3 regions of the Arthrobacter sp. TRD_SC_6 genome follow, and region 3 is predicted to be linked to each of the others. Evidence: riboswitches for the same ligand, from Rfam matches in the RefSeq annotation. Region 3 holds a riboswitch; each other region holds the start of a gene.
The links. Region 3 has a riboswitch for S-adenosylmethionine ahead of ACWA1U_RS00805 (rhodanese-like domain-containing protein). Riboswitches for the same ligand answer to the same signal wherever they lie in the genome.

Region 1: another riboswitch for S-adenosylmethionine. It lies ahead of ACWA1U_RS16615 (bifunctional o-acetylhomoserine/o-acetylserine sulfhydrylase); the one in region 3 lies ahead of ACWA1U_RS00805 (rhodanese-like domain-containing protein).
Region 2: another riboswitch for S-adenosylmethionine. It lies ahead of ACWA1U_RS14555 (aminotransferase class V-fold PLP-dependent enzyme); the one in region 3 lies ahead of ACWA1U_RS00805 (rhodanese-like domain-containing protein).

What each region holds. Positions count from the first base shown of each region.
Region 1 covers NZ_CM143953.1:3,489,620-3,497,110, forward strand. Annotated here, with positions in the region: gene ACWA1U_RS16585 (LacI family DNA-binding transcriptional regulator) at 1-248, shown strand, start outside; gene ACWA1U_RS16590 (hypothetical protein) at 290-556, opposite strand; gene ACWA1U_RS16595 (DUF2243 domain-containing protein) at 693-1,223, shown strand; gene ACWA1U_RS16600 (DUF1990 family protein) at 1,224-1,703, opposite strand; gene ACWA1U_RS16605 (hypothetical protein) at 1,721-1,942, opposite strand; gene ACWA1U_RS16610 (hypothetical protein) at 2,056-2,553, opposite strand; SAM riboswitch class IV at 2,656-2,771, shown strand; gene ACWA1U_RS16615 (bifunctional o-acetylhomoserine/o-acetylserine sulfhydrylase) at 2,816-4,132, shown strand; gene ACWA1U_RS16620 (hypothetical protein) at 4,291-4,764, shown strand; gene ACWA1U_RS16625 (DinB family protein) at 4,761-5,321, shown strand; gene ACWA1U_RS16630 (FAD-dependent oxidoreductase) at 5,447-6,883, opposite strand; gene ACWA1U_RS16635 (SRPBCC family protein) at 6,990-7,491, opposite strand, start outside.
Region 2 covers NZ_CM143953.1:3,066,226-3,073,716, forward strand. Annotated here, with positions in the region: gene aroA (3-phosphoshikimate 1-carboxyvinyltransferase) at 1-143, shown strand, start outside; gene rsgA (ribosome small subunit-dependent GTPase A) at 140-1,261, shown strand; gene ACWA1U_RS14545 (cold-shock protein) at 1,422-1,625, shown strand; gene hisN (histidinol-phosphatase) at 1,834-2,646, shown strand; SAM riboswitch class IV at 2,719-2,833, shown strand; gene ACWA1U_RS14555 (aminotransferase class V-fold PLP-dependent enzyme) at 2,879-4,237, shown strand; gene ACWA1U_RS14560 (class I SAM-dependent methyltransferase) at 4,325-5,101, shown strand; gene ACWA1U_RS14565 (metal ABC transporter solute-binding protein, Zn/Mn family) at 5,162-6,067, shown strand; gene ACWA1U_RS14570 (metal ABC transporter ATP-binding protein) at 6,064-6,843, shown strand; gene ACWA1U_RS14575 (metal ABC transporter permease) at 6,843-7,491, shown strand, end outside.
Region 3 covers NZ_CM143953.1:164,375-171,865, forward strand. Annotated here, with positions in the region: gene ACWA1U_RS00780 (TetR/AcrR family transcriptional regulator) at 14-730, opposite strand; gene ACWA1U_RS00785 (NAD-dependent epimerase/dehydratase family protein) at 865-1,812, shown strand; gene ACWA1U_RS00790 (LysE family transporter) at 1,840-2,457, shown strand; gene pabB (aminodeoxychorismate synthase component I) at 2,500-4,539, shown strand; gene ACWA1U_RS00800 (aminodeoxychorismate lyase) at 4,642-5,508, shown strand; SAM riboswitch class IV at 5,592-5,716, shown strand; gene ACWA1U_RS00805 (rhodanese-like domain-containing protein) at 5,724-6,167, shown strand; gene ACWA1U_RS00810 (O-succinylhomoserine sulfhydrylase) at 6,160-7,461, shown strand.

The DNA of each region.
Region 1 (7,491 bases), 240 kb from region 3:
CGGAGGTGCTCGATCAGGTGCAGCCCGACGTCGTCGTCGCCATGAGTGACCAACTCGCCGCGGGTGCTCTCGATACGCTCGGACTTTCAACACGTGTGAGCGGGTGGGATGACAGCGACCTCGCTGCCGCTCTCAACTTCCCGAGCGTGCGGCAGTCGCTCTTCGATCAGGGCGTCGCCTGCGCTGAAATCGCCGCTGGATTGAAGCCCTCAGCGGGCGCGGCAGCATGGGACCTCGCGCTCCGCTGACAACGCAACTTCAGCGCCGCCGAGGCGTAGGTGGATGCAGCTTACTCTTCCGTGTTACCGCCGGAACGTGACGTCGGCTGACTCGTGAAGAAGTCCCTCGCTGCTTCCCACACGTGCTCGGCAGCCGCCTCCGGCGGCGCACTCGATGAGTCGATGACGACATCGTCCAGCCCGCTCTCGACGAGGATCCGTTCCAGTTCGATGGTTCGGTGAAGGTGCCATGCCCGTCCGCTGGGATCGTGCTGGTGCAGGGCACTGATCCTGCCCTTCCGGAGGGCTTGCTCGGCCGTGATGCGTACGATCAGCATTGGAAGTATCTGTACGACAGCATGACTCCACAATGTCATCTCCAGAAGCTAGGACCGGGTCTGGCTCGCCTCCTCTTCTTCAGCGACCACACCATCCCGATAGCCGTCAACAGCACGCCACAGCTAGTCTCGAAACATGCCAACGACGCAAACGGATCCTCGACCGCCCTCAATAGCGTCGGGGCTGCTTTTCGGTTTGGGTTTCGGGGGCTTTGTCGATGGAATCGTCCTGCACCAGATTTTTCAGTGGCACCACATGGTCAGCCACGTTGCCGACTACCCGGTCACTACTGTGGCCGGCCTCGAGGTCAACACCCTGGCCGACGGTTTTTTTCACCTCGGGGCCTGGCTTCTGGTTGTTGCAGCATCGATCACCACCATCGTCGCGTGGCGGCAGGAGCGGCTGGCGCCTAACTGGCGATTCCACTTCGGGTTAGTGCTGGCCGGCTGGGGGATCTTCAACCTCGTTGAGGGCATTGTCAATCACCACATCCTCAGCATCCATCACGTACGCGATGATCTCGGCGGACCGCTTGCCTGGGATATCGGCTTCCTCGCGCTCGGGGGGATTTTTGTCTTCGTAGGATTTTTGATCCACAGAAGCGGGCATCATGCCCTCGAGCAGCATCCCATCAACGCGAACAGCCCCTCACCGAGCGATTCCTGACTATTTCTGGCGCAGGGCACGCAAGTACCGCCAGCGGACAATTCGCTGTGCAACGAGGAGGACCGGAAACAGCGAACGCCATGGCTGTTGCTGCGCTGGTCGGGTTAGCGACCGTACGGTCAGCCGCACTTCGTCACCGTGGCGGTGGACGATGAACGCTTCCTCGCCGTTGACGGGGTGCCCCGGCAGGGTGCGGTAGGAGAAACCGCTTCGCGCCGGCTCACCAACGACGTCCACAACTTCAACGGGCTCGACGACGGTGAACCCGAGCACTCGTGCTCTGACCTTCAGGCGCTGGCCTTCTTTGACGGCGCCAACTGGATCCACCAGGAACCCACTCCGGGTTTTCACTTCCCACCGGAGCACGGCGTTCGACGCGCGGGCCCAATCGTCGTCGCCACGGCCGATGACCGCCGTCGTTTCTGACCTACGGAAACCGGGCCCGCGATGTGGCCAAATGGGGAGGCTTGGGTGCGTCATTGAGAATCGACTCCTGCTCATCCTTCTGGTGGTTCCCAACCCTCGCCCCCGCAGGTTTCGAGGAGGTTCTCGCTTGCAGACTTGATCTCCTCAAGATCGTCGGACTCCAAAACGTTCAAAAACGCACGGGCACTGTCTTCGATCGGCCCCTCGGCATCGGGCTTGAGTGACTTGTCGATGTTCCTCTGGAGCTTGGTGGTGTCATCCGGCATGCCCGCGTAAGTCCACGAGGCGTTCAAGTTGCAGAGGTCACCTTGTGCGTTGGTGAGCGTCGCCGGACTACAGGCAGCGACTGCAATCGAGACCCCTGCAACGGCTCCAGCTACACGAACCCGAGCCAGACGCGAGCTCTTCACGACTCGTCCGGCCTGAGCGCGATCCGGCACTGGGTCCCCGTGGTTAATCCGTCGGTTTTGAAATGGAGGTAGATCTCATGTGCTTCCCTGACCGGTTCGGGCTGGTAGGTCCAAATGGCGTCCCACTCCGTACCACCGCCCGCAGTCTGACCCCCGACCCACGTGTATTCAGAGCCCACATCATCCGTGACCTCGGCCTTAATCCGCTCAAAAAGAGGTACAGCGGGCATCCGGGGAGGATGGCCCGCAGATTCGTCTCCGTCACGCTGGCGAAGCTCATACCAGGAGTTCATGCCCAGTTCCCATTCGATGTCGCGCCTCGCGGTTTCTTCACCCCGAGCAGCGCTCAGCGAGATCTTGATACCACCCAGTCGATGTCCGGATGCTTGGGAGCCTGAGATGACAGGAGTGAACTCGATACCGGCGAAGCGCACAGATATCCCTTCGAGTGAAGCGATCACGAGATTTGCCGGCGCTGAGACAAGGAATGCCATGCCGCAACGCTAGCGATGCTTCACAGGTTCGTCGACCCAGCGGCTAAGCCATGTTTCGTCATTTAGCCGTGCACGGAAGCACGGCCTCCTACACTGGGCGCAGGTCATGAGCGCCAGCGAAAAGCCCCGGCTCGCTGGCCGGCAACCCTCCACCGCGGCGGGGTGCCCCGGGTGAAGACCTGGCTGTCCGGCAAAACGCCGGACCGCAAGCGCGGCCCGTGGTGCTTACCAGCATGCCGGGCCCCTAGCTGAGGAGCATGACATGTCCAACGGTTGGTCCTTCGAAACACGCCAGATCCACGCAGGCCAGGAGCCCGACGCCGCCACCGGCGCCCGAGCCCTTCCCATCTACCAGACCACATCCTTCGTCTTCCCGAGCGCCGAAAGCGCGGCGAACCGGTTCGCCCTGGCGGAGCTGGCGCCGATCTACACGCGCATCGGCAATCCCACCCAGGACGCCGTCGAGCAGCGGATCGCAAGCCTGGAAGGCGGTTTGGCAGCCCTCCTGCTCAGCTCCGGGCAAGCCGCCGAAACGTTCGCCATCCTGAACATTGCGGAAGCCGGCGACCACGTGGTCGCCAGCCCCAGCCTGTACGGCGGCACCTACAACCTCCTCGCTCACACGCTGAAGAAGTTCGGAATCACCGTCACGTTCGTTGAGGATCCTGACAATCTGGACCAGTGGCGCGATGCCGTGCAGCCAAACACCAAGCTCTTCTTCGCCGAAGTCGTGTCGAACCCCCGCCAGGATGTCCTCGACATCGAGGGCGTCTCACAGACAGCTCACGACGCCGGCGTGCCGCTCATCGTGGACAACACCCTCTCCACGCCGTACCTGATCCGCCCGCTCGAGTGGGGTGCCGACGTCGTCGTTCATTCGGCCACCAAATACCTCGGCGGGCATGGCACGGCGATCGCGGGAGTCATCGTGGACTCAGGCAAGTTTGACTTCACGAAGGACCCGGAGCGCTACCCCGGCTTCAATACGCCGGACCCCACTTACAACGGACTCGTCTACGGCCGAGACCTGGGTGAGGGCGGCGCACTTGGCGCCAACCTGTCCTACATCCTCAAGGCACGCGTCCAGCTGCTGCGCGACCTTGGCTCGGCGGTCTCCCCCTTCAACGCCTTCCTGATCGCCCAGGGTCTGGAAACGCTGAGTTTGCGCGTGGAACGCCACGTGGCCAACGCGTTGGAAGTGGCGCAATGGCTCGAGGCAAGGGACGACGTCGAATCCGTCGCCTACGCGGGCCTGCCGTCGAGCCCGTGGTACGAACGCGGCCGCAAGTACGGACCCAAGGGAACTGGCGCGATTGTCGCCTTCACCCTTGCCGGTGGCGCCGAGGCCGGCAAGCAGTTTGTCGATGCCCTTGAGCTCCACTCGCATGTGGCCAACATTGGCGACGTGCGCTCCCTGGTCATCCACCCGGCGTCGACCACTCACAGCCAGCTCTCGCCGGAGCAGCAGGCCATCGCGGGTGTGGCTCCCGGGCTGGTCCGCCTCTCGGTGGGGCTCGAGCACATCGACGACATCCTGGCCGACCTGGAGAACGGCTTCCGCGCCGCGAAGGCGGCATAAGCCTCAACATAGAAGTGGCCTCCGCGATGAACGTCGCGGGGGCCACCTCCGTTTCAGAACCCGTTCACCCCGTTTGAGACGGGCTGAGACCCGCCCCTAGCCGCGTCTCCTTTTCGGTGCTGTTATTGAGGAACGCTTTAGTGACGGGTGGTGTGTCGATGTCCGCAATGATTGTTCCGAGGGGTGCCGCACGCGGCGGCGCGCTCGTAGTTGGGGCCTACGCGGCTGCACTGGCCTGGGTTGGAGGGGCGTGGTTGTTGGTAACCGAACCGTTCCTCGCCTACTCGGCTGGCTGGTTCTTCGCCCCGGCGGGGTTGCTCACGCTGATCGTGACCGCGGTGTGGTTGGCGGGCCGCGAACGTCCGGTCCGTCCCGAGCCACGTCACGCCCACGTACGACGTCGGCACTTGGCTGACACCGCCGTCGTACCTGCTGCTCCACAACCGCGTTCCGCACTCTCGCGTTCGCTGCTGCCCGTTGCCATCTACATGGCAGCACTCATGTGGGGCGGGATGCTCCTCCTGGCGTGGACCGGTGCCGCGTGGATGCTCGCTTCCGTGTTTCTGATCCTTCCGCTGCTTGCGACGGTGCTCGCAATTTTCGCGTGGGTATACCGTGGCCGGTCAGCGTGACTGAAGCTCCAAAGCGGTGGACCGAGGCGACCGTCTATCCGGACATGTGGGTCAACCCCGATGACGATGCACGCAATACCGACGGCGTCAGTGCCGACGGTGAGCTGGCGACCCTGCAGGACTACCTATCGGATTACCGGCTGACACTGCTGATGAAGTGCGAGGGTCTGGACGCCGCGCAACTGGCACGCAGATCGGTGCCGCCGTCGACAATGTCGCTCCTGGGTCTTCTCAGGCACCTGGCCGAAGTGGAACGCGACTGGCGCACCTGGGTCACCGTCGATGAGCCGCTCTCGACCTTGTATGGCGGGCAGGATGCGGACTTCGACGGTGCTGTTGCAGACCAAGCTGTGGTGGACGCCGCGTATGCGGACCTCTCGCGGGAGCAGGCAGACACTGACGCGTTACTTGCCCGATACCCGGATCTTGGGGAGCGCGTCGGGGAGGAAAAAATCGCCGTCAGGGAGCTAATGATCCACCGGATTGATGAGTACGCCCGGCACTGCGGACACGCCGACCTGCTGCGCGAGTGCGTCGACGGCCGAGTGGGCCAGTAATCCGCGAACGTTCAGCCTCTGCACTAAAACCGCGGAACCGTTGGCTCACCGCTTACGACGCGGCATCAAAGCATCGCCGCCCCCTGCGCAGAGGCAACGGTTCCGCGGGTTAGGCGCTTAGGACTTTACTCGCCCCGGGAGATCGCAATCATCTCGTCCCGCGGAACCAGCTTCACGCGTTCGCGGACCAGCTCAGGCAAGCTGGCGTCGTCGTGCGCGTAATTTGCGCCGAGCTTCAGCTCGTGGGCGTCCAGCCGCAGCCAGCCCTCCCACGTGGTGTAGCGGACGCCGCGCTCCTCCAAGAGGTTGATGATGGCGTCTTCGGAGGGGTGCTCGGCCGGCGGAAGGTTCAGTCGGTCCTCCAAGAGAAAGCCGATGGTCTCGAGGGCGTCGCCCTTCGTGTGACCGATGAGCCCGACGGGCCCGCGCTTGATCCAGCCGGTGCAGTAGATTCCGGGCACGGGGTTGCCTGCCTCGTCAATGACCCGGCCGCCCTCGTTGGGAATCACGCCATAGCGGCTGTCGTAGCCGACCTCAGGCAACTCGGAACCGAAGTATCCGATCGCCCGGTACACGGCCTGCACCGGATAATCGACAAACTCACCGGTGCCCTCAACCGAACCGGCACCGTTCAACTGCGTACGCTCAAAACGCATGTTTGCAACCTTGCCCGGCGTCTCAGGTGAATCGGTGATCTCGACCGGACTGTGCAGGAAGTGCAGGTGCAAACGGCGTGACGCGGTGAACTCTGCCGGGTCCTCCGGCTGCTCAACCAGCCAGTTGGTGAGCGTCTTGACCATGGTCTTGGTCTGGTTGTTGGTGGCGATCTGCTGCTCGGAGGCTTCATCGAAGTCGAAGTCCTCCGGGTAGAGAACGATGTCGACGTCGCGCGAGTGGGACAGCTCGCGAAGTTCCAGCGGGGTGAACTTCACCTGCGCCGGGCCTCGCCGGCCGAACACGTGAACGTCCGTCACGGGCGAAGTCTTCAACGCCGCGTAGACGTTCGAGGGAATCTCAGTGACCAGGAGGTCATCCGCATGCTTCGAGAGCACGCGAGCGATGTCGAGAGCCACGTTGCCGTTCCCGATGACGGCAATTTCCTTCGCAGCCAGGGGCCAGCTGCGGCTGACGTCGGGGTGGCCGTCGTACCAGGACACGAAATCCGCTCCGCCGAAGGAACCTTCAAGCTCGACGCCCGGGATGTTGAGGTTGGCGTCCTTCACGGCGCCCGTGGCAAAGATGACGGCGTCGTAGAACGTGCGGAAGTCAGACAGCGTGAGGTCTCGGCCGTAGTTCACATTGCCGAGGAAGCGGATGTCGCCGCGGTCCAGTACCTTGTGGAGGGCATTCACGATGCCCTTGATCCGGGGGTGGTCCGGAGCCACGCCGTACCGGATCAGCCCGTACGGCGCCGGGTACTGGTCGAAGAGATCAATGGAGAGCTCGAAATCCCCGCCCTTGACCTCCTGCGACTTGGTCAGGATGTCTGCTGCATAAACTCCGGCCGGGCCTGCGCCGATGATGGCAACCCGCAGTGGACGGGCCGACGTCGTGCTGGACACTGAAGCGCCTTCTTCCTGCTGGACTCACGCACCTTAAGCGCACAATTTCCTATTCTAAATGCCGGGACTTGCGCAGTCTAAAAACAGGCTCTATCAGTGGCGGACCTCACGTACCTACGGCCGAACTGCCTTTCTCTGCCAGCCGTTTCAGTTCCTTCAATTGCTTTCGCATCATGAACAAGTCACCCCAGGCGAGGACATATCGGCGCAAATTTCCGAGCATCCCCAAAGGCCGCGGCACGACCATCTCCGCAACGAGCCGGGCGCCCGCCCCCGACTGCTCGACTTCGTAGTGCACTGTGATGCGCCCAAACAGTATTGTGGGCAAACCTTGGTTCATGACCACTGTCATGGACCTGCCCCGCACAACTCGCTTGGCCGTGAAGATGGTCATCACCTTGTCCCCCGGTGCAACACTCACCAGACTGCGGTCCAGGTTCTGGGGGCTGCGGCGACCGAAATTGTCCGCCCAGTCGTAACTGTATGGAGCCCGGCGCAGTTGAGTCACCCACGCGAACACTTCCTGCGGCGACGCATCGACATCTACGGCCCTCACCCAACGTTGCCCTGGGCACGCAGGCTCGAACTGCCGCGGAGCCAGGTCCACA
Region 2 (7,491 bases), 670 kb from region 3:
TGGCCACCGCAGGCGCCATCCTGGGCCTCGCTGTTCCCGGCGTCGAGGTGGAGAATATCGCTACGACTTCCAAGACCATGCCACAGTTTCCTGAACTGTGGCAGGCCCTGGTCGACACTGCCTATCAGTCTGGCGAGCAGTGACGCCAGCCGGATCGCGGCGCGGAACTTCGTCGTGGGACGAATCCGATGTCCGCATCAGGCCGAACAAGAAGGGTTCCCGCCCGCGCACGAAGGACCGCCCGGCGCATGATGACGCGGTGACTGGCCGCATCATCACCGTGGACCGCGGCCGGTACACCGCAGTCGTCGCTGAAGATACTGCCCAGGAAAGGGTGGTCATCGCCGCCCGGGCGCGCGAATTGCGCCGCTCCCCCGTTGCCGCCGGCGACCTCGTCGCGCTCGTGGGTGATGTCACCGGCGAGCCCGACACGCTGGCCAGGCTGGTCCGGATCCATGACCGGCATACGCTGCTGCGGCGCAGCGCGGATGACACCGACCCCGTTGAACGTGTGGTCGTGGCGAACGCAGACCAGCTCGTTGTGGTGGTCGCCGCTGCGAACCCCGAGCCGCGCACGGGCTTCATTGATCGCGCCCTGGTGGCAGCGTACGACGCCGGAATCCAGCCGCTGCTATGCGTCACCAAAGCGGACCTCAAGGATCCGGCGGAGCTCCTCGCCAACTACGAACACTTGGATCTTCCGATCATCACCAGTAGAACCACAGCCACCGACGTCGGTGTTCGAACCACCTCGGCCAGCGGAACCTCTGCCTTGCTCGCCCCCGAGGCGATCGAGCGTTTGAAGGGCCTCCTTGATGGCCAGGTCAGCGTGCTGCTCGGCCATTCCGGTGTCGGGAAGTCGACCTTGGTGAATGCACTCACTGGTTCCAACCGCGCAACCGGCGGCGTCAACGCGGTCACCGGGCGGGGACGCCACACGTCGTCGTCGGCCTATGCGCTGAAGGCGGACAACTCCGCTTCGGGAACCTGGATCATCGACACACCCGGCATACGCTCCTTCGGCCTGGCTCACGTGGTCCCGGACCGCATCCTCTCTGCGTTCCCGGACCTGGAACCCGGGACCGCGGACTGCGAGCGGGGATGCCGGCATGATGACACTGCGGTGAATTGCGGACTGGACCCGTGGGTGGCTTCAGGGGATGCAGGAGAGTCTGGTTCTGTTCGGCTGGCCTCATTGCGGCGGCTTCTGGGAGCCGGTTCCGAGCCAATTGCACAATCAAAGGAACTTGGAACCCACTAACCGCGAAGTGCTGTTAGACTGTTTTCAGTTGTTGTGTTGCGCACTAATTTTTAAGCCTTGATTTCTCTCCGGAGTTCGAAAGCTTTCTTGACAGGCGAACGGACACCGCGACAGGAACCCCGAAGTACGGGGGGATCCTCACACTCAAGGAATAACAAAAATGGCAACAGGTACAGTCAAGTGGTTTAACGCTGAAAAGGGCTTTGGATTCATCGCTCCTGACGACGGCGGCGCTGACGTTTTCGCTCACTTCTCCGCGATCAACTCGGGCGGCTTCCGCTCACTCGAGGAGAACCAGAAGGTCAGCTTCGAGACCACCCAGGGCCCTAAGGGTCCCCAGGCTGAGAACATCTCCGTTCTTTAATAGAGTCGTTCTCTAGGGACACCGTTCTCTAAAGCTTAGTTTCACCAGAAGAGCACCGGCCTCACGGCCGGTGCTCTTCTGTCGTTTGACCCCCCGGTCGTTCAACCCTCTGTGGCTTGGTGGTAAATCCCCGCTTCACCCAGTGAGCCAAGGCGCGCGGAGGAACGCCCGAACCTGCGCGTTCCAGGAACACTGACGCGATAGGTTGATGGGTATGAACCTCCAGAGCTACAACGATGACCTGCGCCTCGCCCACGTGATGGCGGACTCCGTGGATGATCAGACCATGTCCCGGTTCAAGGCGCTGGACCTGGCGGTCGAGACCAAACCGGACTTCACTCCTGTGACTGACGCAGACAAATCGGCGGAGGAAGCAATCCGCGGCCAGCTTTCCCGGGCGCGCCCACGTGACGCGGTGCTGGGCGAGGAATTCGGAAGCAGCGGCGCCGGCTCGCGCCGGTGGATTATCGATCCCATCGATGGCACTAAAAACTTTGTTCGAGGCGTTCCGGTGTGGGCTACCCTGATTGCCCTGGTGGATGAGGGCAGGCCAGTCGTCGGGGTAGTCAGCGCGCCGGCATTGGGCAAGCGCTGGTGGGCTGCCACCGGTACCGGCGCCTTCACAGGAAAATCCCTCGCCGCAGCGACGCGGTTGCGGGTATCGAACGTTTCGCGTTTGGCGGATGCATCGCTGTCTTTCTCCAGCCTGTCCGGGTGGAAGGAACGCGGAAACCTGGACGACTTCATGTCACTGTCGGAGTCGGTGTGGCGCACCCGCGCTTACGGCGACTTCTGGTCCTACTGCCTGGTCGCGGAAGGCGCCGTCGACATCGCTTGCGAGCCTGAGCTCAACCTCTACGACATGGCCGCTTTGGTTCCGATTGTTACGGAAGCCGGCGGGCGCTTCACCTCGTTGGAGGGTGCGGACGGACCGTTCGGCGGCAACGCCCTGGCCACCAACGGCACGCTCCATAACGAAGTTCTCAAACGGCTCAACCCGGCGCTGGATGACCTCCTGTGAAGACTGAGCGGGCGACAGGAACCCGTAACAAACAGCATTGAGTCACTGGGCTCCCTTTATGCTGGAGCCATTGGTCACGAGTGCCAGCGCGAAACCCCGGTTCGCTGGCCGGCAACCCTCCTTCTGCGGTGGGGTGCCCCGGGTGACGACCAGGCCGAACCAGAAAGTGGTTCGGCAAGCGCGGAACCTCCTCATGGCAGGTTCCATGAGACCACTGTGGGGTTTTACATCCATGACTAACGCAATACTTGACCTGGCCACCGCTCTTTCTGCCGGTCCGCTGGTTCCGGTCCTCGGCGGGGAACTTCAGGCTCCCTTGATTGACGGCAGCACAGCCCGCTACGTCAACCTCGACTACGCGGCCTCCACTCCCGCCCTGACGCAGGTGAACGACTACGTCCAGAGCGTGCTCCCGTACTATGCGAGTGTTCACCGCGGCGCCGGGTACGCCTCCCAGATTTCGACGTCCCTGTATGAGAACGCCCGGAAGATCGTCCGGGACTTCGTTGGCGGGCGTGATGATGACGCAGTCATCTTCACGCGGAACACCACCGACTCGCTGAATCTGCTGGCGGGTTGCCTTCCAGTGGACGGGGAAGTGCTTTACCTCGACCTGGAACACCACGCCAACCTGCTGCCCTGGCTGCAGCTTCCGCACCGAAGCGTGGTTGCGGCCGACACAGTGGCGCAGACTTTGGATCTCGTGAAGCGGGAGCTGGCCGAAGGGGGAATCAGCCTGCTGGCGATCACGGGTGCCTCGAACGTGACCGGGGAAATACTGCCCATCGCCGCCTTTGCTGAAGCCGCACATGCTCACGGAGCTCGAATCGTGGTCGATGCCGCCCAGCTCGCACCCCACCGCCGCCTCAATATAACCCGGGATGCCATCGACTACGTGGCCTTCTCCGGCCACAAGCTGTACGCCCCTTACGGCTCGGGCGTACTGGTCGGCAGGTCTGACTGGCTCGACGCCGGGGCGCCGCACCTTGCCGGCGGCGGTGCTGTTAAGTCGGTGCGGGTGGACTCCGTTTCCTGGACCACCGGACCGGCCCGCCACGAAGGTGGATCTCCGAATGTGGTAGGCGCCGCTGCACTGGCCAACGCCGCGCAGGTGCTTGCGACACTGGATGAATCCGGGTGGCAGAACCATGAAGCCGAATTGAGGGCGGCCCTCGTCGAGGGGCTCGACGGCTTTGAGGACGTCACAGTGCATCGTATTTTCACCGACAGCGCTGACGCCATCGGCGTCGTGAATTTTTCGGTGAACGGATACGACGCCGGCCTGGTGGCCGCCTATCTCTCGGCTGAACACGGCATCGGGTTGCGCGACGGAAAATTCTGCGCCCATCCACTCCTGAAGCGGCTTGGCCTGCCATCCGGATCGCTCCGCGCAAGCTTCGGCGTCGGATCCCGGCACGACGACGTCGACCGCCTCCTGCATGGGCTGCGGGCGCTGGTGGAGAACGGGCTTGGCGCCGATTACGTAGTGGATGCTGGCCGATGGGTACCCGCGGTAGAGACCCGCAGTTTCCCGGAGTGGGCTCCGCACACGCCCGGCACCGCGGGTGCCGCTCCCTGCACCACAGACTGAAGGTCCGCTCAAGGATGCGGATGGGTGCTTTAATTGTCGGGTTCCCCAACCTGTCCCCCATTCTCAGTCCATGCCAGGAGCAGCACCATGGTAGTTGGAGGCCCGCGCCTCGGTGAGCAGCGCCGTCGTGAGCTTGCGCAGGGTTACCTCCAGGACGGCGAGCGCTATGAGCGTGTGCGGCCGAGCTACCCGGATGCCTGCGTTGACTGGCTGCTACCAGACCCCGCAGAGCACGTCGTGGATGTCGGCGCGGGGACCGGCAAGTTTACTCGTCTGATACTCGAGCGCTGTGCAAAGGTGACTGCGGTCGATCCTTCCGAGGACATGCTCTCCGTACTGTCCTCGCATCTTCCCGATGTGCGGACGGTTGTCGGTACTGCGGAAAGCACCGGCCTGCCAAGCGGGAGCGCTGATGCCCTCACCATTGCGCAGGCATGGCACTGGTGTGATCCTGCGGAAGCTGGCAGGGAGGCTGCCCGGGTGCTCGTACCCGGCGGAGTCCTCGGGTTGGTGTGGAATCAACTTGATGTTTCGGTACCGTGGGTTCACCGGCTCTCACGGATCATGCATGCCGGGGACGTGTTCCGCCCGACGTACCGGCCGCGCCTGGGCATGGTGTTCGCCGAGCCTGTCGGGACCGTTCTTGCCTGGACGCAGAGCCTGTCCGCGGCCGACGTCGTCGAACTTGCCCGTTCGCGCAGTTACTACCAGCGCGCATCGGATCCAACCCGCGCGAAAGTTGAGCACAATCTCTCCTGGTACCTGCACGAGCACCTCGGGCATCCACCCGACGCAACACTGGAACTGCCCTACCTGACCTACTGCTGGCGGGCCGGGCGCCTGGAACGCCCTCACAACACCTGACCCTGATGGACTGCACGCACCGCCGTCGTCGGGGAGTGAATTTCCGCGTTATATTTAGGCATGCCTAAAAATTGGTTTACGGCAACCCTCATAGTGGGTCTTGCTCTCACGGGCTGTGGCGTCGCGCCCGCCGAACGAACGGCCGGCGAGGATCCGCGGCCCGTGGTGTTGACCACTTTCACAGTGCTCGCCGACCTTACGCGGACGGTGGCCGGAGATCATGTCCGCGTTGAGTCCATCACTAAGGTCGGCACCGAGATCCATGGGTATGAGCCCACGCCATCGGACCTCGTCCGCGCCCAGAACGCTGACCTCATCCTCGATAACGGGCTCGGCCTCGAGCGGTGGTTCGAGCGGTTCCTGCTCTCGGTGGATGCACCCCGGAAGGTCCTTTCCGTTGGAGTGGAACCCGTGGACATCAGGTCCGGCAACTACTCCGGGCTCGCCAATCCGCACGCCTGGATGTCCCCGGCCGCCGCACAGGTTTATGTGGACAACATCATTACTGCCCTTTCGGAGCTTGAGCCCGGTCACGCTGCAGAGTTCGCCGCGAATGGTGCTGCCCTCAAGCAGGAGTTGCGCTCACTCCTGAAGGAACTGAAGGCAGCCTTTTCCGACAGGTCTGCCACCCCGGCGCTCGTCACCTGCGAGGGTGCTTTCTCCTACCTCGCACGCGACGCCGGCCTCAAGGAAGCCTTCATCTGGCCAGTGAACTCGGACAATGAGGGCACACCACGCCAGATCAAAGACGTCATCGCCTTCGTCGAGGAACACGAGGTGCCCACGGTGTTCTGCGAGTCGACGGTCAATGCTTCTGCACAGCAGCAGGTCGCGAACGCCACCGGCACCAGGCTTGCCGGCCCGCTGTATGTTGACTCGCTCTCCGAGGCGGACGGGCCTGTGCCCACTTTTGTGGACCTGTTGCGCCATGACATCGACCTGATTATCGAAGGGCTCGCGCCATGAGTACCCCTGTCCCCCGTGACGTTGCCGCCGCTCTCTGCGTGGAGCATCTGAGCGTCCACTACGACGGCGTCATCGCACTGGATTCCGTTCACTTCACCCTTGAGAGGGGCCAGGTCTGCGCGCTCGTCGGCGTCAACGGGTCCGGCAAGTCCACCCTCTTCAAGTCTCTGATGGGCTTGGTCGCCCCGCAGAGCGGCTCGGTGCAGTTGTTCGGACGCTCCCACCGGGCAGCGCGCAAGGAGAAGCTCGTGGCCTACGTGCCGCAGGCTGAGGACGTGGACTGGAACTTCCCGGTGTCTGTGGGCGATGTCGTCCTCATGGGGCGTTATGCGCATATGGGTTCAGCCCGCCGCGCGTCCCGCACCGACCGCACCGCCGTGGACCACGCACTTGGCCGGGTGGGCCTCACAGAACTTCGCGACCGCCAGATCGGCGAACTGTCAGGAGGACAGAAGAAACGTGCATTCGTGGCGCGTGGGATCGCCCAGGACGCACAGCTCCTGCTGCTGGACGAGCCCTTCGCAGGCGTCGATAAGGCAAGTGAAGCCACTCTTGTCGAGCTGCTGCGCGAGCTGAAGGAGGAAGGCCGGACGGTTCTCATCTCAACACATGACCTCGCTGGGATCCCCCAGTTCTGTGACCGTGCCATCCTCCTGCATCACCGCATCCTCGCCGAAGGGATCCCAACTGAGGTGCTCACTCATGAGAATCTGGCGCGCGCTTTCGGCACTGCCGGGCCCGCCGCCGTCGTACCTTCGCCCGGATTGGAAGCCTGATGGACCTGGCGAGCTTCTTCCTCGAACCGTTGCAGTATGGGTTTCTCACCCGGGCGCTCATCGTCACGGTGGCGGCAGCCGTCGTCGCCTCCGTGCTGTCCTGCTGGCTTATCCTCATGGGCTGGTCACTGATGGGTGATGCGGTGTCGCACGCGGTACTTCCGGGTGTGGCACTCGCCTACATTGCCGGCGTTCCGTTTTCCATCGGGGCTTTCGTCTTCGGTGCGGGCGCTGTAGCCCTCATCGGCGTGGTCAAGTCGACCACCAAGCTGAAATCCGACACCGTCATCGGCGTGGTGTTCACTGCCCTTTTCGCTGTTGGACTGGCGATCGTCTCCCGGACTCCCTCGCAGGTGGACCTCATGCACATTCTGTTCGGAAACGTCCTCGGTGTCACCGACGGCGAGCTGTGGCAGGTGGTTGTTCTCGGTGCCCTGACGCTGGCAATTGTCATCTACAAACGCCGGGACCTCACCCTGTTCGCCTTCGACCGGACCCATGCGCATGTCATTGGGCTCAACACGAAGTTCCTGAGCGCGCTGCTCTTGGGACTTTTGGCACTCAGCGTTGTGGTCGGGCTACAAGCGGTCGGTATCATCCTGGTTGTGGCAATGCTCATCACGCCTGGCGCCACCGCCTTCCTGCTCA
Region 3 (7,491 bases):
ACTTTAGCTCCGGCTACGCTCCGTCGAGACCGGCCACGTCCGCGAGTACCAACAGGTGCTCTTCGAAGAGCTGTCCAGGAGCGGTGAAGGTACTGGCGCCGTACTGACCAAAAACCTCGAAGTTGACGATTCCGAACAGCGATGCCCAGACCAGCGTGCCGCGGACGATCAACCGATCATCGGCTTCCAGCCCCATCTCCCCGCGGATGCGCGCGAGATCCTGCGCTAGAGGCGCTGCCGACGGTTCAACAGCTGGCTCCCCCGCAAGCTGGCCGCTCGCTGCGCGGGCCCGGAAGGCGTCGTCGTAAATTCGTACAAGAGCACGGATGATGCGCGTGCCCGGGCCAGTGGTCTGCTCAGCCGGCGCGTGATAGCCGGGAACCGGGCTTCCAAACAGGAGTGCGTACCGCGCGGGTTCACGCAGTGCCCACTCCCGCACAGTCCTCCCGAGTGTCATGAACCGGCCATGCGAATCCGCGGAAGGCACGCTCTCGACGGCGGCATCCACCTGGTCCCCCAACTCGTTGTAAGCGTCAACCAGCAAGAGGGTGAGCAATTCGTCGCGATTCTTCACGTAGCGGTACACCGCAGAGGAGACGACGCCGAGATCCCTAGCAACCGCGCGCAGGGACAAGGCTGCCGCCCCGTGAAGGGCAAGGTGCTCCCGCCCGATGCGGGTGATGTCCTCCATGGTCTGGGTGCGGGCGCGCTCTCGTGGGGTGGGAACCATTCATCCATGTAACCACACGGTAGAGAGCGGTATCAACAAAAGAGAGCACTGCTCTTGACAGCAGTGCTATGTGCAGTCATGCTTATGGCGAGAGCACTGCTCTCCTTTCGCCAGACCCACTCAAGGAGCACAAAATGTCCAAGATCTACGTAGTTATCGGAGCAGGACCAGTCGGCTGGACCATCGCAGAGCAACTGGCGCAGCAGGGCGAGCTTGTTCGCCTCTGCACCCGCTCCGGCAGCGGGCCGGACTTGCCGGGAATCGAGCGGGTCCGGATGGACGCCTCAGATCCCGGGCAGGTGGAGGCAGCTTTCGAAGGCGCCGCAGCAGTTTTCCACTGCATCCATGGTTCCGCATACACGACAGCCGCATGGGAAGCGGAACTGCCCAGGGCCGAGAAGATCGTGCTTGACGCAGCCGGGCGCGCGGGCGCCGTCGTCGTCTTCCCGGAGAGCCTCTATTCCTACAGCCGGCCTGACCAGGTGATGGCCGAAGACTCGCCGCGGGAAGCGGCCGCCGGCAAGCGGGGCGTGCGCACCGGGCTGCTCGCCGCACGGCAGGCATCGCAGATCTCAACAGTCAGCGTGGTCGCCTCGGACTTCTACGGGCCGCGAGTGCGGACCTCGCATGCCGGCGAGCGCATGGTTCCGCTGGTTCTAGCGGGCAAGACTATCCGCCCGTTGGGTCGGGTCGATGTGCCGCACTCCTTCACTTATGTTCCGAACCTGGCGGCTTCGATGGTCGTGGCGGCACAGCGTGAGGAGCTGTGGAATTCAGTGCTCCACGCACCCACCGCTGCGGCACCGACCCAGCGTGGGGTGGCGCAGGCATTCGCACACGCGGCCGGCCTGCCAGAGCCCAAGGTCAGCCCAGTACCGGCGTGGATGGTGCGGACCATGGGAACGGTATCCACGGAAATGCGGGAATTGAGCGAGATGCTGTATCAGTTCGATAAACCATTCGTCATGGACTCCAGCCGGAGTGAAGCGCTGCTCGGGCTGACGCCAACGTCGCTGTCGGATGGTGCTGCGGCGACTGTCCAGTGGTGGCGGAGCGAGGACCGCGTCCCCGTGGCCGGGTAAGGGCGCAGCATTCCCTAGAATTACCCGGTGACACTTTCGCTTTGGCTTGCTCTTGTCGGCGCGCAGGCCCTCATCAGCTTCACCCCCGGCGCCGGGGCCGTGAACACCATGAGCAATTCGCTCACCGTCGGGTTTCGACGCTCGATGTGGGGAATCCTGGGGCAGCAGGTTGCCCTGCTGGTCCACATTGCCGTTGTTGGAGCCGGCGTGGGGCTCCTGGTTGCGGGATCACCGGTCGCGTTCAACGTGATCCGGTACGCGGGGGCCGCTTACCTCGTCTATCTGGGCGTCCGGAAATTCTTCCAACGCCCAGTACCGGCTGAGCAAGCCGCGGAGCTCTACGCCGAGGGCGCAGCGTCCATGTTCCGCCGCGGGCTCTGGGTGAACCTGCTCAATCCCAAGGCAATCGTATTCTTCCTTGCATTCATCCCGCAGTTCATCCGACCCGACCAACCGTTGCTCGGCCAGTACGGAGTGGTAGCGGGGACGGTGGTCGCGATTGATGTCCTGGTGATGTGGCTGTTCTTCGCCGCTGCGGCGCGGTCCTTCAGCCGGTTCACCAGCGGCCCGCGCGGACAACAAACCCTCAACCGGGTCTTCGGCGTACTGTTTGTTGCCGTGGGCGCGATGCTCGCGTTCGCCTGAACCGCTCATGCCAAAGCAATCCCCAGTATCTGAAAGCCACCCATGGCACTGAAGCCTGCACACGCTTATCCCCCGCTCGTCATTGCCGTGGACGGGCGTTCGGGTGCGGGGAAGACCACGCTCGCCGTCGAACTGGCGGCACTTCTGCGCGAGCACCACAGCGTAAGCCTGTTCCATCTTGAGGACATCTATCCCGGGTGGGACGGACTCGATGACGGCATGGACCGGTACGTCCGAACAGTACTTACCCCGCTCGCGGCCGGCTCCCCCGCTAACTGGACGGCGTGGGACTGGACCAGGAACGACGACGGCGACGCCCGCTTCACCCAGCCCGCAGACATCGTCATTCTGGAAGGCGTTGGTGCCTCCTGTGCGGCGGCCCGCGACCTGCTTGATGTAGCCATCTGGATCGACGCCGAGGACCAGGTCCGCCGAACCAGCGCCCTCGAACGCGACGGCAACACCTACGCTCCTTTCTGGCAACGCTGGGCTGACCAGGAGGAGCGTTGGCTACGCGTCGATGAACCCGCTGCCCGCGCCGACATCGTGGTTCAGGGCCATCACGGGAATGCAGTTCCCCAGCAGATCCGCCTGGCGCTGACGGGGCTGCCGCAGTGCGAATCGTTGATGTCCATGGAACGGGCTGCCCGGCGCGGCCTGACCCTTGAGGTCGAGACTCTCGACGCCTACCCCGACGGCGCGGCGCTTTTCCGGGCCCTGTTCGCGGATTCGGATGCGGCGGCCTGGCTGGACAGCTCCACCGCGGAGGATCCGCAGAGCCGCAGCCGGTTCTCGGTCCTGGCCGACGACGGCGGGCGCTTCGGCCAGAAGGCCCGGCACACCGCTGGCGCAACGCTGGTCAGCAGCGGCCCCGTCACCGCACGGATCCAGGGGCCGTTCTTCCGCTGGCTCGACGGTGTGTGGGGGCGCCGGGCTGTGCGTTCACCGGAGGAGTATCCGGGCCCGTTCGCGCTCGGCTGGTTGGGCTGCCTCGGGTACGAGCTGCGGCGCGAGACGGGTGGGGGGCCGGTAGCACCCGGCTCAGTACCTGACGCCTCCCTGCTCTTCGCGGGGCGTGCCGTCGTACTGGATCGCCGGGAACAGTGCACCTACCTGCTGACGCTGCGCGACGGTTCCCGCGACCCCGACGCCGATGCCTGGCTGGAACATGCCCGCGCCGTCGTACTGGGGGGTCTTGAGGCAGCAACCCCAATTGATCCGTGTCCAGAATTGAGTTTTACCGCGCGGGACTCGCGCGGGGAGTATCTGGAGAAGGTGCGGGCCGCAAAGGCTGAGATAGCGGACGGAAATTCCTACGAAGTGTGCCTCACCACCGCGTTGACCGCCCGGGTGGATGTGCCGGTTGATCCGTTCCAGGCCTACCTCCGGCTGCGGAGCACCAATCCGGCGCCCTTCGCGCACTACTTCGCGTTCCCCGGCTTCGCCATTGCGAGCACTTCACCGGAACGGTTCCTGCGCCTCGACGCGGCCGGTGGCATGCGCGCCGAACCCATCAAGGGCACACGCCGCCGCTCGGCTGACCCCGCCGAGGACGTTGCCCTCCGCGAGGAACTGCAGGCCAGCTTCAAGGACCGGGCGGAAAACATCATGATCGTTGACCTGCTGCGCAACGACCTCTCCCACCTGGCCATCCCCGGGACCGTCATGGTCAGCCGGCTGTGCGACATCGAAACCTACGCCACCGTGCACCAGATGGTCAGCACCATCGACGCCCGTCTTCGCCCCGGTTCCTCCCGCGCGGAAGCGGTCGCAGCCGCGTTCCCCGCGGGCTCCATGACGGGAGCACCGAAGATCAGCACCATGGCCATCCTCGACCGGCTGGAGGGCGAACCCCGCGGCGTCTATTCGGGGGCCGCCGGATACTTTTCGCTGGACGGAGCGGCGGATCTCGCCGTCGTTATCCGCACCCTGGTGATGGAGGACGACGACGGCGGCACCCGCCTGACGCTGGGCGTCGGCGGCGCCATCACCACAGACTCAGACCCCGCCGACGAGTGGGAAGAAGTCCGGACCAAGGCGTTCGGGGTGCTTTCCGCGCTGGGTGCCGAGTTCCCGCACTAAGGCTGGAACACGCAATCGAGCGGGTGCTAACTACGCTTCCGGGCCCGTGAAAGCGTTATTTCTGCCCACTCGATGGCGGCCCGCGAGGATAGGCTTCTCCCCATGACTGTTCTGGTGTTCCTCGACCCCGCGGTGCCGGGCGGCCGCATCGCCGACGCTTCCCTGCCACAGCTGAAGGTGACCGATCCGGGCATCACCCGCGGCGACGGCATCTTCGAGACCATGCTCGCTGTCGACGGTGCACCGCGGAAACTGCAGGCGCACCTCGCCCGACTGGCAGGGTCAGCGGACGCGCTGGAACTCAACATCCCGCCGTCGGACGCTTGGGAGCGCGCAATCGCCACCGCGCTGGGCGAAATCGACGACGACGGCGAACTTACGGTCAAGCTCGTCGCGGTCCGCGGAGCTGAGCGCGCCGCAGGCACCGGCACTGCCACCGCGTGGGTGCTGGTCTCCCCTGTCCCAGCGGGCCTCCGCGGGCAACGGTTGTCAGTGCTCCTGCTTGACCGCGGCTACGACAGCACCGTCGCCCAACGCGCGCCGTGGCTGCTCATGGGTGCCAAGACGCTCTCCTACGCCGTCAACATGGCAGCCATCCGGTACGCCCGCTCGCAGGGTGCTGACGACGTCATCTTCACCTCCTCCGACGGCAAAGTGCTGGAAGGGCCCACGTCGACAGTCCTGATCGCGCGCGTGATCGACGGCGTGAAGCACCTCATCACCCCGCAGCTTGAGACGGGCATCCTCGCCGGTACGTCGCAGGGGGCACTGTTCAATGCCGCGCGCGACGCCGGGTGGGAGCTCGGTTACGGGCCCCTGGTCCCCGATGACCTGTTCAACTCCGACGGCGTCTGGCTGATCTCCAGCGTCAGGCTGTTGGCGGAGGTCGGCTCGATCGACGGCAAGCCGGTGTCCGTTTCCGCAGAACTCACTGCCGAACTTTCCGCGCTGGTGGAGTCCGTCTCCTAAGCCTCCGCGCGGCCGCGGGCGTTACCGCTTATTACGACGGCGCGTGGCAGAGTCCCGTGAGCCGGTGCTAGGTTCACAGGTGGAGTAATGAGCGCCAGCGCCAAGCCCTGACTTGCTGGCCGGCAACCCTCTTTCCACGGCGGGGTGCCTCAGGTGACTACTCGGCACAGGATCATGTCCGTTGATCAGCAGCGTGCACGCGTGAAGGAGACACAGTGTCACAACAGTCATCACATTCGCCTCAACCCGCCAACGGGTATGCAGGCGACATAACGCCCCGCCAGGCCGTGGAGCGCGTCAGCAAGGGCGCCGTCCTGGTCGATGTCCGGACCACTGACGAGTGGCGTACCGTCGGCGTCCCCGACCTCGCCGACGCAGGTACCGCTCCCCTCTTCCTCGAATGGAACCGGTCCGACGGCACGCGCAATGAGGCCTTCGTGAACCAGTTGGACGGGTTGAAGGGGCGCGAATTGCTGTTCCTCTGCCGGTCCGGCGTGCGTTCCGTAGCAGCAGCCCAGAGCGCGACGGCGGAGGGTCACACGGTGTACAACGTGCTTCATGGTTTCGAAGCCGACGGCGGCTGGCGCTCCAGCGGTCTGGCCACCACGGTGCATGGCGGGACCGACGGAACCACAACTGAAGGCAGCACAAATGACTGAGCCCACGCCGGCTGAGTCCACGCCAACGGCGTTTTCCCTGGCAAAACCCACCGAACCCCTCCCCGGCAACGGCGGGTATCCGAAAGTCCGCCGCCCGGACGAGGACGTCGCCGCCTGGTCGCTTGACACCCTCGCCGTGCGTGGGGGTTTGGCGCGGTCGAACTTCGAGGAGACTTCGGAGGCACTGTTCCTCAACTCGGGATTTGTGTACTCCTCTGCCGCCGCCGCGGAAGCTGCCTTCACCGGCGAAGTGGACCGGTTTGTCTACTCCCGGTACGGCAACCCGACCGTCGCCATGTTCCAGGAACGCCTTCGCCTGCTCGAGGGAGCTGAAGCATGCTTCGCCACGGCGAGCGGGATGTCCGCGGTTTTCACGGCGCTCGGTGCGCTGCTTGCGTCCGGTGACCGTGTGGTCGCGTCGCGAAGCCTGTTCGGCTCATGTTTTGTGATCCTCAACGAGGTCCTTCCGCGCTGGGGCGTCGAGACCGTCTTCGTGGACGGCTGGGACCTGAATCAGTGGGAGGAAGCGCTCAGCGTTCCCACCACAGCGGTGTTCTTCGAATCGCCCTCGAACCCCATGCAGGAGATCGTCGATATCCGGGCAGTCGTGGAGCTCGGCCACGCCGCAGGTGCGCAGGTCGTCGTGGACAACGTCTTCGCCACCCCGTTACTGCAGCGGTGTACAGAACTGGGTGCCGACGTCGTCGTCTACTCCGGTACCAAGCACATGGACGGCCAGGGCCGCGTGCTGGGCGGGGCCGTGCTGGGGCGGAAGGAATTCATTGACGGGCCGGTCAAGACGTTGATGCGGCACACCGGGCCATCGCTCTCCTCGTTCAACGCTTGGACGCTGTTGAAGGGGCTCGAAACGCTGTCCCTGCGGGTGAACCACTCCTCAAATTCGGCGCTCACGCTCGCGCGCTGGCTCGAGGGGCAACCCGCCGTGAACTGGGTGCGGTATCCGCTGCTGGAATCACACCCGCAGTTCGATCTGGCCGCGTCGCAAATGACCGCCGGCGGAACCGTCCTGACCTTCGAACTGGACGCACCGGCCGAACGCGCGAAGGAAACCGCGTTCAAGCTGCTGGATGCCCTCGACATCATCGACATCTCCAACAATCTGGGCGACTCCAAGTCGCTGATCACCCATCCAGCCACCACAACGCACCGCGCGATGGGGCCGGAGGGGCGTGCCGCCATCGGGCTGTCCGACGGCGTGATCCGCCTGTCCGTGGGGCTTGAGGACGTCACCGATCTCCAGGCCGATCTCGGGAAGGCCTTCGCCGGGTTCTGACCCTGCCATTCTGTGAGCACTGGATAGCGC